DNA from 4 places in the Soonwooa sp. T0.1_25 genome. Region 3 is predicted to be linked to each of the others. Evidence: riboswitches for the same ligand, from Rfam matches in the RefSeq annotation. Region 3 holds a riboswitch; each other region holds the start of a gene.

Region 1 (6,157 bases), on a different contig from region 3:
TTATTAGAGATTATTCTAGGAAACAACAATCTTGAAGAATTAAAAAAGAACACATCCGAACTAATTTTTCTTGTAAATAAAATGTTCATTGAGTTTACTGGAAACAGCTTCTTTTGTACATTTCTCATTAGTAAAATCCTAAATCCACTAACTGATAAAATACTAGAAATAAATCCTGAAAATTATAATAGCAGAAGCAGAATTAAACTTAAAAACACAATTGCCGAAAAAAAGAAAATTCTCACAGACCTAAGAACTAAAATCATTAATACATATAAAAATCATTTAATAGATTCTGATGTTTACAAGGATTATATCTCGGAAAAAATCAATAAAATAAATTTCATAATAAACCCAGATGTAACTCTTGAACTGTTGAATTTTGAACTTTTCAAAAGCCTTATTGATAATTCTTACGATACAGTAGTTAACCATTTTGAAAAACAATCCAAACTAGAAAGGTTTGAAATATACAAACAAGAATTATTTGATTTCGTGAGGGGCTGTGAATTGAAAATAAAGGAATTAAACAATTACCAAATTACTATTTCACAAAAATTAATACAATTAGATAACAATAGTGATTTAGACATAAAATATAGCTTGACAACTGAAAAAGAAATAAATGCTTATCATATTAATAAATTGAAAGAATTAGTATCTTATCTATATGATAATCATCTTATTTTAAGAGACATAAAAAGAGAAGATGAGATTCCACTAACTGTTTTTGGGAATAGAAATTTTGATAAAATAGAAAATCTATACAATGAACTCATAGAACTAATTAATATCAGTCCTTCAAAAAAAGATTTTACTGAAGTCTTTAAAATTAACAATAAAATTCAAAATAAAATTAATCTTTCTAAACATTTTAACTCAAATAAACAATTTACTCTAAGTGATTATGGTTACTTAATCTCTACCCTTCAAGAATTCTTCATTGAAAGTATAAAACAAAACAATACAAAATATGATAATTGGTGGGCGGAAAGGTTCAAATTTGAAAGTATTGATAAGAGCTTTAAAGACATTAGAAAAATGAAAAGTAATGCAAAAAAAGATGTCAATAGAAAACCAAAATATAAAACTGAAATTGATTCTTTAAAAGATATTTTTTATTAAAATCCACAAAAACAGCAACTTTTTTTTCTGAAAAAATATTAAAATTATTCAAAAACCCTCTAATCATAAAGATTACAGAGGGTTATTTTTTTTTTAATTAACAATCACCAAAAATTTTTCCATCCTCAAAATCCACATTTTAATTGTTCCATTATTAATCAAATAAAATTACGTTATGGAAACATTAAAATTAGTACAGGTAACACCTGAAAGTTTAGCAGAAATTGTAAAAAATGCAGTTTCAAGTGAATTAGAAAGATTTTCAGATTTATTTAAAAAATCTGAATCAGATTCAGAGTATTTGACACGAGAAGAAGTTTGCAAGAGACTGAAAATCTCAAAAGGAACTTTAAACAATCGTAGTAGAAGTGGAGAAATACCTTCTCACAAAGTTGGGAGAAGAGTATTATACAGAAACTGCGAGGTTCAGGAGTATATTAACGGTCAAAAAAGAATGAGTTATGGAGAATAAAACAGTCCTCATTCAAAAAACCCTTCTAAAAGATTTGGAAGGGTTTATTTTAGAATTGAACGAATATAATAAACCTCATATCAAATTAGATATTGCCGTTTATTTTTTAAGTCTATTCATTAGCTTACCAAGTCATTACAGAAATACTGAAAAAGAAAATTATTTAGTTAGCTTAAATTCTGAAAAACTAAAAGGAATTTTCTCGAAATATACAAAGTATTTAGATTTTTTTATCGATAGTAAAATTATTGAAAAAGCCTTTAATTATTCTACGGATAAAGGAACAAGCAACCAATACAGATTAACAGAAAAGTATTTATTTGATGATATTATTGAATATATAATTACAGATAAATCTTTATTGAAAAAATTCGAAAAAGAAAAAAATAAAAAACTAAATGATAACGCTAATTCAATAAGTGACAAGAAAGAATTTCATCTCAAAAAGAGACCTCATTTAGTTCGGTATTTTGATGATAATTTAACAATAGATATAATGTTAGCTTTTGAGATAATTAAGCCCTACAAAGAGCTAAATTACGCCAAATATCAATCGGGAATGCAATTAATATCAGAGTATAATAAAAAAGACTGGAAATATTCTATTAATCCCAATTCTGATAATCGCTTACATACTAATTTAACCAGAACAAACAAAGAGTTAAGAAAATGTTTGTACTACAAAGAAGATAGATTAAGTGCAGTTGATATTAGAGCTTCTCAACCGTTCTTTTTTGCGGTTTTTCTAAAGGCTTTTTTAAAGAAAGATTACAAATTGGTTAAACAAATCGGAGCATCAAAATTAATATCTAAAAAGAAATTTGAGGAACTATGTAATTTAGATGTGGATAGAGACGAAATAATAGGATTCGTAGAAATTATTTTAACAGAAGATTTTTATACAAATTTTTCTAATCATTTAGAAATTCAAAATGATGAAGAAGGAAAAACTTATAAAATGAAAATCAATTACATCGAACCAAGAAGCAAATTAAAAAAAAGAAGGAAAATTGATTTTGAGCAACCAAGAATTAAAGAATCTTTTGAAACCAAAAGAGATTACGCAAAATCTGTAATGATGGAAGTCTTTTTCAGCAGTCCGAGAACAACAACAAAGGAAGCAAAACAATTTAGAACAATTTACCCAAGTATAAGTAAGATAATGAAATTTATAAAAGATGAATGTGTAAATTTTGATAAATTGTTAAGTCATATTGAATCGTACTGCTTATTAGATTATGTTGCTTTAAGAATTAACAAAAACCATAAAAACATGCCTATTTGGAGCATTCACGATTCTTTAGTAACCACTAAACAAAATATCCATTTATTAAAGGAAGAGGTAGAACAATTATTAAGTGAGGTAACAACAATAAAAAAAGATATATTAAAAGATATTATAGTAATAGACAATTGGTAATTAAATTATTATAATATTTATATTAGTAATACTTAATAAAAATTTACTCCTATTATTCCCTAATGTTGCCGATTTTATAAAATTAGCTGAAAATAATAATGCAAAATATTGATTAACAGTATTTTGCATTTTTATTTTAATATTTTGTCAAGAAAAAAATAATCTTTACTTTTACATTATCATCAAGACTAGTCTATAAAGACTGAGCAACCTGCTTGACCACAACAGGCGAAGGTGCTAAAACGATGTGATTATTTAACCCAAATAATAAAAATATGTTGTTTTCCTTCATTTTCAGTAAACATTTCCATAATTATTCAATTGAATACCATTCAGATAAAGATTTTAAAAATTCTCTATCAATAAAGTATTGTTATGTTATAAAATAACTTGAAAACCTCCGAGCCTACAAATGAAAATTAAAGAAACAAAAATCAAAACATTGCAAGCAAGTATTTTTATTGGTTTGGAGTATGGCTATACTCAAAAACAGATTGATGAAAATTTAGTTATTGAATCACTATCAGAATTACAAAAACAGCTTTCAAAAGAAAAAGATATTTATTTAAGTGCTTCTGTGTCAAAAACAGTAATTGTTTTGAATAACCAAAAAGAGCCACACCTTAAAATTGATTTTATTAATTATCCTAAATTTCCTTTAGATGAAAATATTTTTAAAGATGAGGTATTAATTATTGGAAAAGAATTAATGAAACAATTTAAGCAAAACAGAATATTAATTATTTATACAGACGAAACAGTTATGTTAGAACAATCAGAGGAAACAGACACTAGAATCAAAATTAAATAATAAAAAATAAAGAAAACCATAAATAATGTTTTCCTTATAAATTTAATTTAGCCAAGCTTTGTTAAGTAAAATAACTCATAACTATTAATTAATTCAACATGAAAACAATCAACAAAATTTTAACCCTGTTACTTTTAACCTTTACAGTCTTTTTAACTTTTATCATTTATAAACAACAAAAAGAAATTAACTCAATCAAAAAGAACATTAATGTAAAAAAAGATGTTTGGTCAAATCAAAGCTTTGACAGTTCATTTAACAATGATGAAATAAATGACAAAGTTTTGAATTTAGAAAGAGAAATTGAGGATTTAAAAAGCGAAGTAGAAACCTTAAAATTAAACCTCAATAATTTTTAATTGAATTAACATCAAACAAAAACTATAATGGAAAAACTACTTCAAGAATATTTTAATGATATATTAAATGAAATGAAGAAGTCTCAAAATGAAAGTGACAATTCAGGATTTTCAAAAGATGGAGAGGTTTACGTCAATCAGAATAATCTCCTCAGGTTTTTATTTTTTAGACTTTATTATGAGGATGACGATGAGTTGATAAGACTCTATAATAAAGAATTCCAAATAGGACTTACAGGAGAATATTTCCAACAACTTTATTTAGTTTGCTTTGACCGAATCTTTAAAAAAAGATTTGACATGTCACCTATTGGGGGAATTGAAAACAAAAAGGTTTTTATGAAAGGCAAAGTCTCTTTATTCAAAGGAAGATTAGTAATGACAGAAACGAAACTTACTATTATTAAATAACTACAATAATCATACAATTGACCAAAGATTGATTAAAGCATTTAATTGTAAACTGTAAATATATGGACATAAAAAGAAAGAAAATTTTAAATTTGTGAAAATTGAAATTGAGTGAATTAAAAAATTAATATAAATTCTTTATAGGAGCGTTGAACTCTGTTATTCTGTAAGAAATCGGCAAAATTTTAACAGCAAGAATAACAAGTCTCATGCACCGCCCCTCTGGGCGTGTGTTAGTAGGACTTGTTTGCTGTGGGCTTTGCCGAGCCTCTTACAACGATGTTTGAACCCACACGCTTTTTCTATTTAACAAACTTCATTTTGTGGGCTGATGAAATAAAAACTCAACTATTATGTTTATCGGAAAACAAACCCCCTACAAAATTAATACTGTATTAGACTTGTATGGAATTGGTTCTTATTCAACAACAGGGAAAGCCATTATGTTACTACTGAAACTATTGATGTTTGCTGTTCCATTCTATTTTGCTTATTCAATGTTTGACGATTTTGAATTTTCCTTTTTGAATATTTTGAAATTCATTGGATGGTTTATTTTAGCTCACTTTCTTCTTGAAACTCTATTTTTTGGATTTGTAACAGGATTTATGATAAGAAAGAAAACTGAATAATGAGGCTCATCAGATATATTCTCTTTATTCCAGCTTTATTTGCTGGAATGTTTTTGTCCAGAATAATTGATATAGTAACTGCGGTTTTATTACAAAAAAATGATTTTGGTACTTCGTTATCAATTTGGGCTGAATTTGTATCTACTTTAATTGCAGTAACAGTTGGTATTGAACTGGCTTTGATGGTGTATCCTAATAAAATTAAAAAGATTCCATTAGCTATTGTGGGCTTAGTTCTACTTTCCTTGGTATTATTAAGCATATATTCGGTATATGGATTAGACGAAGAGTTTGGAGAAACCACGAGAAGAGATAAGATTAAGTTGGTTTTTACGATAGTCGCTTATATGCTATCTTTTGGCTATTTTTTCAAAAAACATTTTCTCTCAAATGATTTTTTGAGTGAAGAAAAAGCTGAAAACAAAGAAAGGCAAAGCCAAAATAATTTTGACTATAGCAAAGAATTATTCAAAGTTTACTATTATGGTGACTTCTTTTTCTTCAATTTTTTCGGAAAATTTGATATGATAAATTTTGTCTTTGTAGATGAAGATAAATTTGATGAATTATTTGATGCAAATGTTAAAGGTGTACCTGTGTTTTTTAGTGTACAAAATAAAGATTTACAAACTTATAAAGATGAATATGGTAGAGATTGGTCAAGGCTTGAGAACGACAGCCTTTTTGCGGTATTCTTGTTTGAATATGTAAATTCTTTTAATACAGGAAATGTATCAGGTGTTAAGTTACTAAGTTTTAATAAGATTGAAGTCTATAAAAAGATTAGTTCGGAAAAAATTGAATTGTACTCAACGTGTATGGTGGGTGAGTTGAGAGAAAAGTTAAAAAATTCTAATAAATCCGAGACCAAATAGTATATACATAAACTACGCCCCCTCACAGGCAAAAGGAAAACCAATTTTTTTC
Region 2 (6,157 bases), on a different contig from region 3:
AATGTTTTGGCGCGATGTACAAGCAGTTAGCAAAGCTAAAGTCGCTCCTAAAACATATATCTGAAACCTCATCATATATCTTTTAACTTTAAAAAAGCAAAGCTAAGAATTTTTTGCGAGGCGCATTGTTTAGAAAATGTTAGGTTATAGCTAACAAATTTTGATTTTTTTCAAATTAAATTTAATTAAAGAATCAAACAAAAACTTTAACTTTACAAGTAAATTCTAATTTAAGATATGAGCAATTTAAAAGGTGTAGGTGTTGCGTTGGTAACGCCCTTTAATGAAGATTTATCGATAGATTTCGATTCTCTAACAAAGTTAGTGGATTACAATATCGATAACGGAACTAACTATCTTGTGGTTCTTGGTACAACGGCTGAGGCTGCAACACTTTCTAATGACGAGAAGAAACAGGTTGTTGAGCATATCATAAAGGTGAATAGTAAACGTGTGCCGTTAGTTCTTGGGATTGGTGGTAACAACACGATGGAAGTTGTTAAACAAATCGAGGAGACAGATTTATCAGATTTTGAAGCGGTTCTTTCGGTTTCTCCATATTATAACAAGCCAAATCAGGAAGGACTTTATCAACATTATAAAGCAATTGCTGCGACTGGTAAAAATATTATCATCTACAATGTTCCGTCAAGAACTGGACAAAATATCGAAGCAGATACGACTTTAAGATTAGCTAAAGAATTCCCGAATTTGATTATGATTAAAGAAGCGGCGCCAAATATTCTGCAATATTTTGATATTGTGAGAAAAAAAACTGCTAATTTTAATTTGGTTTCGGGTGATGATGAATATACGCTTCCAGTAACATTGGCTGGTGGTAATGGCGTGATCTCGGTAATTGGACAAGCTTATCCAAAAGAGTTTTCGACGATGGTACAACTAGCTTTCGATGGTAAAGTTAAAGAAGCCTACGACATCCATAACAAGTTGGTGGACATCACAAGACTAATTTTTGCAGAAGGAAATCCTTGCGGTGTTAAAACTATTCTTGCTGAAATGGGAATTATTAAAAATACTTTGAGATTACCCTTAACAAAAGCTTCGGAAGGTCTACAAGACAGGATCAAAGCTGAAATGAAAAATATATAATTAAGTGGGCTTTGGCCCATTTTTTATTTTAAATATGATTACAACTAAACCTGCAACGCAATTCGATATCGAGTTGATACAGAAGCTTGCCAGAATTTCTTGGGAAGACACTTACTCAAAGATTTTATCAAAAGAGCAGTTAGAATATATGCTCGATATGATGTATTCTGAACATGCAATTTTAGAACATTTTCAAAATCCTAATTATCATTATTTTTTAATATTTGATGATGAAACGCCTTTGGGATTTGTTGGTTTCGAACATCATTTAGAACCTAACACAACCAAGTTGCATCGCATTTATCTTGTGCCAGAAGCTAAAGGAAAAGGCGCTGGAAAATTTGGTCTTAATCTCGTTAAAAAACATACCCAATCCGTGGGAGATAATCGTATTATTTTAACAGTGAATAAAAATAATGTTGCGCGTCAATTTTACGAATCTCAAAACTACAAAGTCTACGGCGAAGCAGTTTTCGATATTGGAAGTGGTTATGTAATGGACGATTATTTAATGGAATTTAATTTATAAGTTTGATTTCTATTCAAGAAAATAAATACTAAAACGCAAATCAAAAGCAACCAAATATAATAAGATTGGCTAATAAGTTGGATGTAGTCAATCTTATTTTTTCCAAAGCTCACCAAGATTAATACCTGCGCACCGTACGGAATAATACCTTGGATAATACATGAGAAAATGTCCAATACCGAAGCCATTTTTCGAGGTTCAAACTCATAATGCTCGGAAATTGGTTTTGCAACTTTTCCCGTTATCAAAATCGCAATCGTATTATTTGCAATACAAGCATCAACAAGGCTTACCAAAACGCCCATTCCCAACATTGCAGAAAATCTCGATTTTATCGATTTTAAAATTTTATTTAAAAGAAATCGTATACCACCCGCATATTCGATAATTGCAGCTAAACCGCCTGTTAATAAGGATAAAAGGAATATCTCAGTCATGGAAGTAAAACCATTATAACTTTCCTTTGCAAAACTTAACAAGTCCATACTGTTATTTGATAGACCGATAATTCCTGACACGACAACACCAATTAATAAAACGAAAAAAACATCAACGCCTGCAAATGCCAAACCTATAACCAAAATGTACGGAATTAAAAGATAAAAACTGCCGCTTTGTCTAGATAAATCCTGTATTTGGGTAACTTCCGAATTATTAAAAAGTAGAATAAAAATCGTTATTAAAAATGCTGGCGCTGCAATCCAAAGATTAGTTCGGAATTTATCAGACATTTTACTTCCCAAAGATTGTGCAGCAGCAATTGTCGTGTCAGAAATCACCGAAAGATTATCTCCAAACATTGCGCCTGTCAATAGTGACGCTGCGATGAGGTTAACATCGGCGCCACTTTTTGTTGCCAATTCGATAGCGATGGGACCAAGTGCTACAATGCTACCAACCGAAGTACCGGACGCCAAAGATAAAAACGAAGCCAATATAAAAATACCAAGCGCAATATAATTAACAGGAATATATTCTAAACCTAAATTTACGATAGCATCAACGCTTCCCGACGCTTTAGAAACGGTAGAAAACGCGCCTGCCAAAAGATAAATAACGCACATAGTTAACACATTTTTATCACCCAAACCTTTCAGAAATTCGTCCATTTTTGTTTTAAATGGAAGTTTGATGATTAGAAAAGCAGTGATAATTCCTAGTGCCATGGCAATAGGAGAGGGCAAGGCATAAAAGTCATTAAGATAAATTCCTGCTCCTAAAAAACTTAGGACAAATACTAAAAAAGGAATCAAGCTGATAAAGCTTTCGCGAGGTTTATGTTCTGTTGTCATACGTCGTTATTTGGCGAAGTCAGCAGAAGATAGTTCAACATTTTTTCCAAAAATTGGCTTATCGTTTTAGCACCTTGCTTGTTTTGCAGGTTGCTACCTCTGCTGAGGTTCGTGATAAAAGTGTGACAAAAATAGGTGTAAAAACTTAAAGTACCAAATCGTTACGAAATCTTAGACCATTTGTTTTTGCCTTTATATTGTCTAATGTAGAAGTTTTTCATGCTTTGATGATTGGGATGGACAAGAAGTGCATCTTTCTCTAAAAGTTGTTCTACAGCGAGTTTCGCCAATTTTATAATTTGCGAATCCGTCATGAGGTTTAACTTTTTAAAGTCGACAACACCACTTTGTTGGGTTCCCAAAATATCGCCCGGACCACGAAGTTCCATGTCAACTTCGGAGATTTTGAAACCGTCGTTGGTTTCGCACATCGTTTTGATGCGTTTGCGACTTTCTGCAGAAAGTTTGTCAGACGTCATTAAGATACAATAACTCTGTTCGGCACCACGACCAACGCGTCCGCGAAGCTGATGAAGTTGAGAAAGTCCAAATCTTTCAGCGCTTTCAATCACCATAACTGACGCATTTGGGACATTAACGCCTACTTCGATAACAGTTGTTGCAACCATAATTTGTGCATTTCCCGAAGCAAAATATTGCATCGCTTGGTCTTTTTCGTCGGGTTTCATTCGTCCGTGAAGCATCGCAATATTGTAACTTTTGAAATGATTAAGTATGTGGTCAAAACCATCTTGTAAGTTTTTGTAGTCCAAAGTTTCGGATTCTTCGATTAATGGATAAACGAAATAAACTTGGCGACCTTTCTTTAATTCTTCGTGACAGAAATTATAAACATAAGCGCGGTCTTTCTCGCGACGATGCGCGGTAACGATTGGTTTTCGCCCAACTGGCATTTCGTCGATAACCGACACATCGAGGTCAGAATAAAAACTCATGGCCAAGGTTCTTGGTATTGGCGTTGCTGTCATCACCAAAATATGCGGTGGGATTTTATTCTTTGCCCAAAGCTTAGCACGCTGTGCCACGCCAAAGCGATGTTGCTCATCGATTATCACCAATCCTAAATTTTTGAATTGTACGATGTCTTCCAATACGGCGTGCGTCCCAATCAAAATGGAAAGTTCGCCAGATAATAATTCTTTGTGAATAATTTTTCGTTCGGAAGTTTTGGTAGATCCTGTCAGTAATTTGACGCTAACATTGGTGTCTTTTAATAAATCTTGAATAGAATTAAAATGTTGTTGCGCCAAAATTTCCGTTGGTGCCATCATACAACTTTGGAAGTTATTATCCATGGCAATTAACATGGTCAAAAGCGCAACCATCGTTTTGCCCGATCCAACATCGCCTTGCAACAAGCGATTCATTTGCGTGGACCGCTTCATGTCGGTTCGGATTTCTTTCAGAACGCGTTTTTGCGCGCCCGTCAAATCAAATGGTAAATTGTTATTGTAGAAATTATTAAAATAATCGCCAACAATAGGGAAAGGATTTCCGATAGATTTGGTGTGTTGATGTAGCTTTTTTAAACCAAAACCTAACTGAAAAAAGAAAGCTTCCTCGAATTTTATTCTACGGTCAGCTTCTTGTGCCAACTGTGGATTTTGCGGAAAATGTATATTGTAAAACGCATCTAATCTTCCCAAAAGTTTTAAGGCTTTTATTAAATTTTGAGGGAGATTTTCATCGATTAATTGTGGAAGATTTTTAAGAATTTCATAGATAACATTCTGAAACAACTTATTGTTAATGCCTCTTTTGGTGAGTTTTTCGCTGCTTGGATAGACCGGAAGTAATGTGCCCGAGATGGCTTTTGCTTCGTCTGTTTCTATTTCGGGATGTGGCATGGAAAAGCTATTGTTAAAAGCTTGTATTTTTCCAAAGATGAATAAGTCTTTATTGACTGGGATGCTTTCTTTCATCCATTTGCTGTATCGGAACCATACTAGATCTATTGTTCCTGTTTGGTCACGGAATTTTGCGCTTAGTCGTGTTCCTTTTTGTGAAACGACTTCTTGGATGTCTGTGATTTTTCCTCTTAACTGAATATCAAGTTCTAAACTTGGATTAAGTTCTGAAACGCTATAGATTTTTGATTTGTCGATATAACGAATAGGGTAGAAGTTGATGAAATCTTCCAAATTCTGAATGCCCAAAACATTTTTGATAAGTTTGGCGCGTTCTGGTCCGATACCTTTTATAAATTCTATGGGCGTGTCTAGATGCAAAGTTTTTACGAAAAATTAATTGGCAATTTAAGCTTTTTTGCAGGGATTAAAAAATGAAATGGGATGACAAAGTTTCTATTCTAGCCCAGATGGAAGCGGCATCCTTTGTGGGGTGGCGCGAGGCGGCGGAGCGCTAGCGGAGCCGTCCGAACGCCACATCGCAAAGATAAAGCGTACAGCGGGAGTCACTTTTCTAAGTACCATGAGTTTTTCTTGCTCCTAAAAAAAGAAAAACTTCAGGAATGCTGAAGTTTAATCTTTTATTTTTGATTTGAATTTTCGTTGATAATCGTCCCACTGTTGACGACTTGTGATGTTTTTGTAGTCCTGCGTACTAATCATCGAAAAGTAAGGTTCAACATCTTTTGCGGAAAGTGCACCCATGAGACTCGTAATTGGAGCGGCATGTTCATCCAAAAATACGATGGTCGGGACCGTCGAGATGTTCATATACTTCGCGAAAGAATGCATCGTGGCGTTGTCCTTATATTCGAAATCGCGGCCTCGAAAGTTGACTTTCTCTTTGCTATCTGCAAAAAACTTAACTGCATAGAATTTGTCTGCAATCATTTTTGCGATAACAGGATTGTCAAAAGCGAATTTTTCCATCTTTTGACAAGGGTCACAGTGGTCATCTGTAAAAGCAATGAAGATTTTTTTTGGTACTTTCTTTTGCGCTTCGAGCGCTTCGTTAATCGTTATCCAATGCACTTGTGCAAAAGAAAAATAAGACGACAACATGAAAAATAGTGTAAAAAAAATCTTCATCATAAATGCTATTTTATGAAGAAGCTCGACAACTTATCTTACTTCTTGCATTAATTTTTTAACAATAGGAGATATCAAAATTAATACCACACCGGCAATTAGCGCATAGAATCCTAGCATCTTGTAGCCTTCTGTATATGCAAGAAGTTTTGACATTAACGTTCCTCCTGTGTTGGCTTCAGACATTTCTGCTCCAATTTTCCCTGCAA
Region 3 (6,157 bases):
CGAAGAGTTTGTAATGGATCCAGTTGTTGTTAGTGCTTTAGATAAATTATTAATTCTTCACGCAGATCACGAGCAAAACTGTTCTACATCTACAGTAAGAATGGTAGGTTCTGCACACACAGGATTATTCGCTTCTATTTCTGCAGGTGTTTCTGCACTTTGGGGGCCACTTCACGGTGGTGCAAACCAAGCAGTAATCGAAATGCTAGAAATGATTGAAGCTGACGGTGGAGATGTTAACAAGTGGGTAGAAAAAGCGAAGAGCAAAGAAGATAGCTTCAGATTGATGGGCTTCGGACACAGAGTTTACAAAAACTTTGATCCAAGAGCAAAAATCATTAAGAAAGCTGCTGATGATATCCTTAACGCATTAGGAATCCATGATAAAGCTTTAGATATCGCAATGCAATTAGAAAAAGTAGCGCTAGAAGACGATTACTTCGTATCTAAAAAATTATATCCAAACGTAGATTTCTATTCAGGAATTATCTACAGAGCATTAGGAATTCCTACAGAAATGTTTACAGTAATGTTCGCATTAGGAAGACTTCCAGGATGGATTTCTCAATGGAAAGAAATGAGACTTCACGGTGACCCAATCGGTCGTCCAAGACAAGTATATCAAGGTGCAGGTGTAAGAGATTACGTTGCAATGACTAACAGATAAGAAGTTTTAAACTTCAATATAAAACTCCCAAAGTAATTTGGGAGTTTTTTTATGATTAAGTTTTTCATTTAAGTAAGACTTTAAGGTTTAAATCTAGAAAGCTTTGTCGTTTTACTTGATAGTTTTTGGAGAAGATGACATGTTGAGAGAAACACCTATTAATATTAAAACAATTCCGATTAAGAGATTTCTTGTAAAGTCTTCATTAAAGAACAAAACGCTGACTGCAACAGCGATAACTGGTTCTAAAGCGCCCATAATTGCGGTTGGTGTCGAACCTATTTTTTGAATCGCTAAGACCAAAGCAACGCTCGATATTAAAGTTGTTACAAATGCAAATGTCACAAAATTGAAGAATATCGAATAACTCGGAATTGTTAAACTCTCTTTTAAAACTAAAGATTTCATCAAGAAATATATTGATGTAAACAGCATTGAATAAAATGATAATTTAATTCCTGATACATTAATTTTCGCTTTATTAACGATGATGATATACAGTCCATAAAATAAGGCACTTAACAAAACGATGCCTAATCCAACAAAATTAATTTCGAGACTGTTGCCTTTTAGACAAAGCACAATAACGCCTAAGAAAGTCAACAGAAGCGAGACGATACCCATTTTAGAAAGCTTTTCACCATAAAATAAAAACATTACTAATGCTACCAAAACTGGATATACAAACAAAACGGTTGATGCAATGCCAGCGGATAAATAATCGTAACCAAGGAATAGAAACTCCGAAGATAAGGCGTAAAATAATCCTAGAATTAATAGGACTAATAATTCCCCTTTATTAATTTTCAAATTCACTTTTTTAAAAACTAAATAAACGCCAACCATTATTGCAGAAAACAAAAATCGATAAAACAATGTCACATCCATCGAAAAGTTGATTTTCTTAATAGGAAGTATAAAAATGGGAATTAATCCGTACGAAATCGCAGAAATTGCAGCTAAAATATATCCTTGAGTCTTCATTTTTGTTGTTAAAACGCTGCAAAGCTACGACTAACTGTCTACATTTAGTCTATTGTACAGCTTTTTATAATTAACCAATAATTTTATTAAACGGTTTGTTTTAACCATTGATTTTAAGGGTTTTGGATAAAATTTCCCATAAATTGATTATTGCTGATATATTTTCTTTTTATTTAAGCTTTATATAGATGATATTGCTGCTGTAGACGACTATGAAAATGTTATGCAATCATTATATTTGTGACAGACGAGTAATTTTATGAAGCTTAATATTAAAAACGAAACTGGAAGACTAAAATCTGTTGTTTTGGGGCAACCAAATTCCATTGGTGGCATACCAAGATTGGAGGAAAGTTATGATGCAAAATCCTACAATTCTATTCTGAAGAATATTTATCCTAAAGAAGTCGATATTGTTTCGGAGATGACGGCTTTCGAAGAGGTGCTTCTAAAACACAATGTCAAAGTTTATCGTCCAGAAGTTATTGAAGATTATAACCAAGTTTTTGCACGTGACGTCGCTTTTGTTATTGATGATAAAATGATTATTTCTAACATTATCGAAGATCGCGCTGATGAGCAGGAAGCTTATCGTAAAATTTTCGAAAAAGTAGCTTGGCGGAATATCATTAATTTGCCAGAAACTGCTCATATCGAAGGCGGAGACGTGATTGTTTGGGACGATTTCATTTTTATCGGGACTTGTTATAGTCAGGATTACAGAAGTTTTAAAACCGCTAGAACTAACGAATATGCCATCGAAATTCTAAAAGAATATTTTCCAAAAAAACGTATCCTCGATTTTGAATTAAAGAAAAACGATACCGAACCTTATAAAGGAATTTTACATTTGGATTGTACATTTAATCCGATTGGGAAGGATAAATGCATTATTTACAAAGATGGTTTTGTAGACGAAAGCGATTATCAATTAATTGTTGATATTTTTGGAGAAGAAAACTGTTTCCATGTTGATGATCAGGAGATGTTTGAGATGGTTCCTAATGTATTTTCAATTTCGCCAGAAGTGGTTGTTTCGGATAAAACTTTTACAAGAATGAACAATCATCTTCGTGATGTTTGGGGAATTACGGTGGAAGAAATCCCGTACAGAGAAATCTCTAAAATGGGCGGTTTGTTGCGTTGTTCTACTATGCCTTTGGTGAGAGAATAAAAATTTTTCTTGCAGATTCAAAAATTAGTTAATACTTTTGTTTTGTAATTCTGAAATAAGAATTACACTTATCCAGAAAGATGGAGGGAATTGACCCGATGAAATCTTGGCAACCTGCAAATGTAAGGTGCCGCATTCAACCTCAAGATTTGAGGAAAGATAAGTCAGAGACACTTTTTGAAAAGTATTATTAAAAATATTCAAAAAACTCTTTCGACTTGTCGGAAGAGTTTTTATTTTTCCGGCAATTGCTCGACATCTTGGATAAGTTTTTAGTTGATTAACGATTTAAAATTTATACAAAATGAGCAATTTAAAATTCGAAACTTTACAAGTGCACGCAGGACAAACCGTTGACAGAGATACAAACAGTCGCGCAGTTCCTCTTTATCAAACAACTTCTTATACTTTTAATGATGCGCAACATGCTGCGGATCTTTTCGGTCTCAAAGCTTTCGGAAATATCTACACCCGATTAATGAATCCCACAACTGACGTTTTCGAAAAAAGAATTGCAGCTTTGTATGGAGGCGTTGGCGCTTTGGCGGTTTCTTCTGGACAGGCAGCACAGTTTATTGCGATTACTAATATTTTGCAAAATGGTGATAATTTTGTGACATCACCATATTTGTATGGAGGAAGTCATAACCAATTCAAAGTGAGTTTTGCAAAATTTGGGATTGAAGCCCGTTTTGCAAAAGACGACAATCCTGAAGATTTTGAAGCTTTAATTGATGAAAATACCAAAGCTTTGTATGTCGAGACCATCGGAAATCCGACGCTGAATGTAGCTGATTTCGAAGCCATTGCAGCTGTCGCTGGAAAGCATAAAATTCCGTTGATTGTTGATAATACTTTTGGAGCTGGTGGATATTTGTTTAACCCATTTGAGCATGGAGCAAGTATCATTGTTGAGTCGGCGACCAAATGGATCGGCGGTCATGGTACAAGTGTTGGCGGCGTTATTGTAGATTCTGGAAAGTTTGATTGGGCAAATGGGAAATTCCCGTTGTTGTCTCAACCATCGGCTGGTTATCATGATTTGGTGTTTACAGATGTTTTTGGTGTCAATTCAGATTTTGGGAATATTGCATTTATCATTAAAGCTAGAGTAGAAGGTCTTAGAGATTTTGGTCCTGCGATTTCGCCGTTTAATTCTCATCAGTTGTTGTTAGGTTTAGAAACTTTATCACTTCGTTTAGAAAGAACAGTTTCTAACGCACAAAAGTTAGCAGAGTTTTTAGAAAATCATCCAAATGTCGAAAAAGTAATTTATCCAGGACTTGAAAGTTTCACTGATAAGGAAAATGCAAAAAAATATCTAAAACGAGGTTTTGGAGGTGTTCTTAATTTTGAAATAAAAGGAGGAAAAGATTCTGCGGTTCAATTTATTAATTCATTAAAATTGGCGAGTCATCTTGCAAACGTAGGTGATGCTAAAACATTGGTTATCAATCCATCATCAACAACGCACGAGCAGTTGAGTGATGCCGAACAAAAAGCAGCGGGTATCACGCCAGGACAAATCCGAGTAAGTGTTGGTATTGAACATATCGACGATATTATTGCGGATTTTGAACAAGCATTTTAACGATTCTGAAAACAAAATTATAATTTTAAAAGTTCCGTAGTTATTCTGCGGAACTTTGCTATTTTTGTGACTTAACTAAAAATTATGCAGACAACGAATACAGTTTTGATGATTGAGCCGATAGCTTTCGGTTATAATGCCCAAACGGCGGAGAATAATTATTTTCAGGTAGAGCAAAAAGGTGCTGAAGTTCAGGAGAAAGCTTTAGCGGAGTTTAATGCTTTTGTTGAAAAACTTAGAAGTAAAGGTATTAACGTAATCACTATTAAAGATACTTTGGAGCCGCATACGCCAGATTCTATTTTTCCGAATAATTGGGTGAGTTTTGCAGAAGACGGAACAGTTGTACTTTATCCAATGTTTGCTCCAAATAGAAGAGTAGAACGTCGTCAAGATATTTTAGATCAAGTTAAAGCTAAAGGTTTTAATATCAGTAAAATAGATGATCTTAGCGGAAGCGAACAAGATGAAAAATTCTTGGAAGGCACCGGAAGTATGATTTTCGATCATGATAACAAAATTGCTTATGGTTCTGTTTCTTTAAGATTGGATGAAAAGTTGTTCCGTGAGTTTTGTGCTAAATACAATTATACGCCAGTTGTTTTTCATTCGTTCCAAAGTTATGATAATGAGCGACTTCCTATTTATCATACTAATGTGATGATGTGCGTTGCGGATCGTTTTGCAGTAATCTGTTTAGAATGTATTGATGACGAGGACGAAAGACAAAATGTGGTGAACAGCCTCGCAGATTCTGGAAAAGAAATTGTTGAAATCACCGAAGCGCAAATGCAACAGTTTGCTGGTAATATGCTGCAAGTTAGAAATGATGAAGGAAAAACTTATCTTGTGATGAGTCAGTCGGCTTATAAGTCTTTGATTGATAGTCAAATAAATCAAATTGAAAAGTATTCCGAAATTATATATTCGGATCTTGAAACCATTGAAACCAATGGCGGCGGAAGCGCTCGTTGTATGTTGGCTGAGGTTTTCTTACCGAAGGATTAGTTTCTATGGATGACAAACTCCCTAGCCCTGATGGAAGCGACATCCTTTGGCGTTGGAGTGAGGCGGCGGAGCGTAGCGGAGCCGTCCGAGCGACAATGCTAAAGATATAGCGGACAGCAGGATTAGCTCCTAATAAAAAAAAACTTCAGTACAGGCTGAAGTTTTTTTGTTGAAAAGTTTAATTATAATTTAGATTAACGTGTTCTGGATTTGATATCGCCAGCAGCACTGTCGATGTCTCTTACTTTTTTAACTTTTTGATTTCCGAAATTATATGTAACACTCGCTGTTAAGCCTCTTCGGAAAGAGTTATTAGACAGATAATTGAAATTTCCGTCAGCTTGTTCATCTTTAATTTTTACAATATTGGTTCTTAACACATCGTTGACATTAACCGCGAACGTCCAATTGTTCCAAAGTTTTTTGATGCTTAAATCTAAACTAGCAAGGCTCTGCAACTGTCCAAAGTCGATTTGTTGTTTATCTACATAAAAGAAGTTGACGCCTGCAAACCAGGTTTTTGCTTTGTCCAAACGGATTGTGTTGTTGGTTTGAATTAATAAACTGGTTGATTTTTTTGTATTTGTATACGTGTCAAAAATTTCGCCAGTTGTTGGATCTGTGTTCAAAGTTCCGTTATTAATATTATGTTGAAAACCGATATTGAAATTGGTTGTTAAATACTGGTTAAAGAAATTTTTCTGCATTCCCAACATCGCTGACATTTCTTGTT
Region 4 (6,157 bases), on a different contig from region 3:
AAACTGCATCAACAGCGGAAGCTTTGATGCGTTCGCGATTTTCGGCATTTGCGATTCCGAACGCAGATTATCTTTGGGAAACGACACTTTCTTCCAAAAGAAAATTCCATGATAAAGCCGAATTGCAAGAATGGGGCGAAATAAATACTTGGACAAAACTTGAAATCATAAAAACTCCGGCGCTTAATCAAGTCGAGTTCAAAGCCTATTATACCGACCAAGATGGTAATTCACAAATTCATCATGAATTTTCGTACTTTCAACCTGTGAAAGGTCGTTGGTATTATGTTTCGGGAGAGTTTATGGATGATTAAGTTATTCCAAATTTTTCTTTTTCTTTCTCAAAACATATAAATACAAACTCTCAACTTTGGCGCGTGCCCAAGGCGTTTTGCGAAGAAATTTTAATGAAGATGACACACTAGGATTTTCACCATTAAAACAGCGAATGTTGATTTGTTTTCCCAGTTCGCCATAACCTTTGTAGTATTCGAGAAGTTCTTCCAGAATCGTGTCCAAGCGTTTTCCGTGAAGTGGATCTTTAGAAGTTTCCATTTTTTTTGAGCGAATTTAGTATTTTAATCTAATTAAATTAGAATTCAATAAAAAAGCCATCGAAAATTACTCTTGATGGCTTTTTGAAAAATATTAAAACGTCACACTTAACTTACTAAACACATATCTTCCATTCTGTCCAAACTGCGATGTAGAACGAGAATAGACAAATTGATCGTTATTAGAAGAGAAAGGCAAATTCTTGGTTGGATAGATATCAAATAGATTATTCACACCAATTGTCAAATTAAAATTCTTATTGATGTTATAACCAATCGACAAATCGGTGATTATCTTATCCGAAATTAGTTGATGTTCGTTAGGAAGTGTAATTCCATCAAAGTTGGCATCAAGAATATCGGCACCCCAAACTTTTCCGTAATAGGTATTTCTTAAGTAAAAATTAAAATCTTTCCAAGACAAATTATTTGAAAGACTCGCCTTAACTTTTGGCACAGAATCTTCCAAATAAATACGAGATTTTTCAGAGAAATAAACATTTTCTAAACCTGCATTTCGTAACAAATCCGAAGCATGAATATCACCAACTTTCTGAGTTTTGGTAAGGTTAATAGCGAAATCATTATTTAATTTGAAATCGCCTGTTCTATAATTATGACTCACGACAACATCCAAACCTTTGGTTTCGGTATCGATAGAATTTGCAAAAAACTGAGCTGCATTTACACTTGCACGGTCCAACTCATTTCTTACAGCCTGTAAGTTCGGATTAGCTTCAATCTGTTTGTCCGTCGGTCTTGAGAACTGATCTGTCAATACAATTCTGTTATCAATTTTAATGTAATAGGCGTCCGCAGTAATATTTAAATTAAGTGTCGGGATTTTGTATGCAAAACCTGCGCTCACTGATTTTGAAGTTTCCTGTTTTAAACTCGGAATCCCGAAACCTTTTGCAATTTGAGATTCGTTGCTAAAAGTTCCAACTTCTTTTAGCTCACCATTGACAAACAAAGTCGAAGTTGTGTTGTAATAAATCTGATGAATAGACGGCGCACGGAATCCTGTCGATCCTGCAAAACGGAAATTAAGCTGATCTGTAAGTTTTATTCTAGACGCCAATTTATAGTTAAAAGTCGATCCAAAATCCGAATAATTCTCATAACGCAAAGCAGCATCAACTAACAACCAATCTGTGAAATTAAATTCTGCGTCAGCGTAAGCTGCATAAGAGTTTCTGCTTTTGTCTGTTTTATTTTCATTTCTAAAACCAGCAAAAACTTGAGAACCGCCTGGCAAAGCATTTCCAAAGAAATCTGTAGGATTAACAGAAGTCAGCGTCTGAGGATTTCCGTTAACATCATAAGCCGTGTAAGAAGCCTCCTCACCAGAATTTATTTTGAAATTTTCATGACGTTGCTCGAGTCCAAAAGCAAGATTCAAACCTTTGAAAACATCAAAAGATTTATTAAATTCTAAATTAACTGTGTTTTGTAAAAATGCTAAACCTCCAGCTTTAAAAGATGACGGCGACGCAAATCGCAAACTGGTATTGCTTGTATTTTTAATGGTATAATCAAAACTATTTTGACCGAAAGTATTACTAAGATCAATATTCCAACCATCAAATTTCCCTCTGACGCCGGCAGAGAACGACACGTCTTGGATGCTTGTGTTAATTTGTGGTAAGTAACCATCAAGATACAATCCAGTAAAAGTTCTTGATTGTGATGGACGTCTGAAAAAACCTCCTGAAGAACCATTTCTTGTCGAATATCCACCGAAAGTGTAGACCTTCCAGTCATCACTTATTGGTACTTCAACATTTGCAAATATTTGATGGCTATTAAGTTTGGACTGTCCAACTTGCATGTTAAAATCTTTTCTTGTTAAACCGCGATATGCCAACTCTTGATCGGTAAAATAATTCAGTTGATCTTTTGTAAAAGAACTCGGATTTAAAACCGATTGCAACGCAGAAATACTATTAGCAGACTGGATTTTCGACTGCAAATCGCCACCGAAATAGCTAACATCTTGCGCATATTGATGTATTAAATTCACAAAATCTTGTTCACCAGCTGAACCTTTCAATTGTCCAATATTGCTAAAATAAGACGCCAAGTTCACACCATTTTCAGCAGCTCTTTTTTCGATAGCATTATAGGCATTGTAGATAGGATCACTTTCTGTACCTGCTCTTCTTGTTGGTTCACGGAATTGTGAAGACCAAGTTAAATTATAAAAACCGCCTTTGCTGCCGATTTTGTTGCCATAATTCAAGTCCACTTGAAATTGTTGTCCATCATAATTCCCCGTGTGATCGTTAGCAGTCGGTGTCAAATAACCTCCATAATTAAACTGTCCAGTCAATTTTCCAGTATCACGTTTCAATTGCAAGTTGAGCACTCCTGCAATCGCGTCCGATCCATATTGCGCTGATGCACCATCGCGAAGAACTTCGATTCTGTTAAGCGCAAAAGCTGGAATTGCATTAAGGTCTGTCCCAACAGTTCCTCTTCCTGGCGTCCCATTTACATTGATTAAAGCGGAAGTATGTCTTCGTTTTCCATTAATCAAAACTAAAGTTTGGTCTGGTCCCAAACCGCGTAACTGCGCAGGATCCAAGTGATCCGTTCCATCAGCATTGGTCTGAATAGTCGATGTAAAAGACGGCGCAATCGAATTAAGAATTTGGTTGATGTTAGTCTGTGGCAACGACTCTTGCAAACCTTTTAGGTTAAACACATCGACAGGAACAGGACTATCTGCTTTTGATCGTCCTCCACTTCTAGAGCCAACAATCACCACTTCCTCAATATGCTTAGCAGAAGTTGTATCTTTGGGTTTTGCAACTTCTTGAGCTTGAATAGAATAAACTCCTGAAAAGAAAACAACAGCTGTCGTAACAACGACTTGTTTTCCTCGATTAAAATTAATTTTAGATTTCATATTTTAAAAATTTACTTTTAAGTTTAGAGCAAAAAAAACTTCTTCCAGCCAAAGCTGAAAGAAGTTATTATAGACAGGCATCCTAAATACCCGACAAATATCGTATTTCAACTTATTTTTCCTTTTTTCAAAGGCTGAATGTAACACCTTACCATATTTTGGCAGGTTGTTAAGACATCAATGGGTCAGATCCCTCCGTCTTTCTTAATAAGTATGACAACAATTCGCAATCATGCTACAAACTTAGGCAGAATAAATTTTTTGACGAAAATTTTTTAACGTGACAAAAATCACTTCATATATAATAGATTGAAAATCTGACATTTAAAAGACTATTCAAGGCATACGAAGTACAAAAACAAAACTTTAGTTTTACGGATTTCCTTTTTATTTTCCTTTTAAACTTCACTATCTTAGCTTCATTAAATAGGCTTAAAAATGAGCAGAAATACGGATGCCAACCGAAAAGCGCACAAGAAAAAAATCGACCAAAAGAAGAGGAAAACTCAAGAATCCGAAGAAAAACGAAAAGCTAGATTAAAAGAAATTAGAGCCAGTTTTATTGAGAAGGAGAATCAACAACAAGATAGCGAATCATGAAAATTTTACATACTGCCGATTGGCATTTAGGAAAACGCCTAGACCGATTTTCACGATTGGAGGAGCAAATTTCGGTGATGAATGAAATCATCGAAATCGCTGATGAACACAAGGTTAACATGGTAATTATTGCGGGCGATTTGTTCGATAATTTCAATCCAAGTGTTGAGGCGGTTGAACTTTTTTATAAAACTTTAAAACGACTGTCAAACAACGGAAAACGTCCCGTAATCGCCATTGCAGGAAATCACGATTCTCCCAATTTGATTAATGCGCCAGATCCTTTGGCTCGCGAATGCGGCATTATTCTTATCGGACATCCTCAAGCTAAAATTCAAGAATTTGAAGTAGAAAATTTCAAAATTATAAATTCTCTAGAAGGATTTTTAGAATTAAAATTAAATCAGTTCGCATATCCAATTCGACTAATTCATACGGCCTACGCCAATGAAGTTCGGTTGAAACAGTATTTCGGTGAAGAAAAAGAAAAAGCTTTGAACGAAACTTTAGCCGAACATTGGAAAACTATTACCGACGACTTCTGTGATGAAAACGGTGTTAATATTTTGACTACGCATTTATATATGAATAAGCGTGGTACTGCACTTTTAGAAGAACCTGAAGGTGAAAAACCAATCAAAATCGGAAATGCAGATATGGTGTATTCCGATTCAATTCCCAATCAAATTCAATATACGGCCTTGGGACATTTGCACGGCTTTAGAAATATTGGAACGGAAGAAAAACCTGTTGTTTACAGTTCTTCACCGCTTTGTTATAGCTTTTCAGAGGCTGGCCAAACCAAATTTGTTTCCATTATTGATGCAAAACCCAACCAAAACATTTCTTTTGAAAAAATTGAATTAAAATCTGGACGGCAATTGGTTAGAAAAAGTTTCGATAATGTTGATGAGACAATCACTTGGTTGACACAAAACCCCAATACATTAATTGAATTGACCATCGAATCTGATTCTTTTTTGAAAGCAGAAGATCGCAAACGAATTTTTCAAAGTCATGACGGTATAATTTATTTAATTCCAAAAGTGAAAAACATCGAAAATCAAAAGACTGAAATCGCTGAAATTGACATCACAAAAGATTTAGAGCCTCTTTTCGTCGATTATTTCAAGTCGAAAAACGCTAATCAAGAACCTAATGAAGAATTAATGGATTTGCTTAAAGAAATTCAGAAGGAATAAAGATTTCTATGCAAAATTCTTATGTCTACATATTACTTTGTTCTGATAACACTTTCTACATTGGTGTAACCTCGGACGTCCACCAAAGGCTTATAGAACATCAAGAAGGTAAGCATTTTGGGTCTTACACCTATACAAGAAGACCATTAATATTAGTTTATTATTGTGATTTTACAGATATCAACCTCGCAATTTCCTTTGAAAAGAAAATCAAAAAATGGTCTCAAGCTAAAAAGCAAGCTTTGATTGATGGCAGATTTGAAGATTTACCAAATCTTGCAAAAAAGAATTTAAAAAAATAAGACTAAAGTTCTCGATACGATTTTTTCAAAATCTACTCGAACTGACGACCGAAACAACGTTACCGACTAAGAATATTTATCTGAATTTTATTTTCAAACGTCTTAAACACAACATCGGTCGGAATAGTGAACTTGATTAAATAGTTAACATAATTATAATGATTATCTTCAGCTATCATTAAATATTTAAAACACAACGTCAGTTCGAGTAGCGCAGCGTATCGAGAACTCTAATTAAAAAAAATATGATTCCACAGAAACTAACTATAGAAGGACTTTATTCGTATCAGGAACGTCAAAGCATCGATTTTTCCAATCTTACGGAAGCAGGATTGTTTGGGATTTTTGGGGCGGTTGGTTCTGGGAAATCGTCGATTTTGGAGGCGATTTCTTTTGCATTATATGGCGAAACTGAGCGATTGAACGCCCGTGATAAACGTGCGTACAACATGATGAACTTAAAATCCAATCGATCATATATTGAATTTGATTTCATCAATCATGAAAATAAATTGTTCCGAGTAACGCGAGAATACAAACGAAATTCTAAAAATTTTGAAGACGTAAAACCTGCTTCGGCGGTGTTTT

Evidence for each region. Region 3 has a riboswitch for S-adenosylmethionine ahead of AC23MB_RS01750 (O-acetylhomoserine aminocarboxypropyltransferase/cysteine synthase family protein). Riboswitches for the same ligand answer to the same signal wherever they lie in the genome.
Region 1: another riboswitch for S-adenosylmethionine. It lies ahead of AC23MB_RS08795 (hypothetical protein); the one in region 3 lies ahead of AC23MB_RS01750 (O-acetylhomoserine aminocarboxypropyltransferase/cysteine synthase family protein).
Region 2: another riboswitch for S-adenosylmethionine. It lies ahead of AC23MB_RS08405 (Na+/H+ antiporter NhaC family protein); the one in region 3 lies ahead of AC23MB_RS01750 (O-acetylhomoserine aminocarboxypropyltransferase/cysteine synthase family protein).
Region 4: another riboswitch for S-adenosylmethionine. It lies ahead of AC23MB_RS11125 (TonB-dependent receptor plug domain-containing protein); the one in region 3 lies ahead of AC23MB_RS01750 (O-acetylhomoserine aminocarboxypropyltransferase/cysteine synthase family protein).

Annotation. Positions count from the first base shown of each region.
Region 1 covers NZ_JBYFBZ010000005.1:116,859-123,015, forward strand. The annotation lists gene AC23MB_RS08780 (hypothetical protein) at 1-1,125, shown strand, start outside; gene AC23MB_RS08785 (helix-turn-helix domain-containing protein) at 1,301-1,597, shown strand; gene AC23MB_RS08790 (hypothetical protein) at 1,587-3,017, shown strand; SAM-I-IV-variant riboswitch at 3,192-3,302, shown strand; gene AC23MB_RS08795 (hypothetical protein) at 3,430-3,828, shown strand; gene AC23MB_RS08800 (hypothetical protein) at 3,927-4,187, shown strand; gene AC23MB_RS08805 (hypothetical protein) at 4,215-4,598, shown strand; gene AC23MB_RS08810 (hypothetical protein) at 4,952-5,230, shown strand; gene AC23MB_RS08815 (hypothetical protein) at 5,230-6,105, shown strand.
Region 2 covers NZ_JBYFBZ010000005.1:30,930-37,086, forward strand. The annotation lists gene AC23MB_RS08390 (5'-nucleotidase C-terminal domain-containing protein) at 1-72, opposite strand, end outside; gene dapA (4-hydroxy-tetrahydrodipicolinate synthase) at 238-1,110, shown strand; gene AC23MB_RS08400 (GNAT family N-acetyltransferase) at 1,145-1,639, shown strand; gene AC23MB_RS08405 (Na+/H+ antiporter NhaC family protein) at 1,615-2,931, opposite strand; SAM-I-IV-variant riboswitch at 2,962-3,054, opposite strand; gene recG (ATP-dependent DNA helicase RecG) at 3,093-5,180, opposite strand; gene AC23MB_RS08415 (thioredoxin family protein) at 5,433-5,951, opposite strand; gene AC23MB_RS08420 (peptide MFS transporter) at 5,982-6,157, opposite strand, start outside.
Region 3 covers NZ_JBYFBZ010000001.1:367,254-373,410, forward strand. The annotation lists gene AC23MB_RS01735 (citrate synthase) at 1-667, shown strand, start outside; gene AC23MB_RS01740 (DMT family transporter) at 779-1,651, opposite strand; gene AC23MB_RS01745 (dimethylarginine dimethylaminohydrolase family protein) at 1,911-2,825, shown strand; SAM riboswitch class I at 2,891-2,991, shown strand; gene AC23MB_RS01750 (O-acetylhomoserine aminocarboxypropyltransferase/cysteine synthase family protein) at 3,130-4,416, shown strand; gene ctlX (citrulline utilization hydrolase CtlX) at 4,501-5,424, shown strand; gene AC23MB_RS01760 (TonB-dependent receptor domain-containing protein) at 5,619-6,157, opposite strand, start outside.
Region 4 covers NZ_JBYFBZ010000009.1:8,424-14,580, reverse strand. The annotation lists gene AC23MB_RS11135 (YchJ family protein) at 1-314, shown strand, start outside; gene AC23MB_RS11130 (VF530 family protein) at 316-555, opposite strand; gene AC23MB_RS11125 (TonB-dependent receptor plug domain-containing protein) at 649-3,465, opposite strand; SAM riboswitch class I at 3,575-3,679, opposite strand; gene AC23MB_RS11120 (hypothetical protein) at 3,904-4,065, shown strand; gene AC23MB_RS11115 (metallophosphoesterase family protein) at 4,062-5,267, shown strand; gene AC23MB_RS11110 (GIY-YIG nuclease family protein) at 5,276-5,569, shown strand; gene AC23MB_RS11105 (AAA family ATPase) at 5,815-6,157, shown strand, end outside.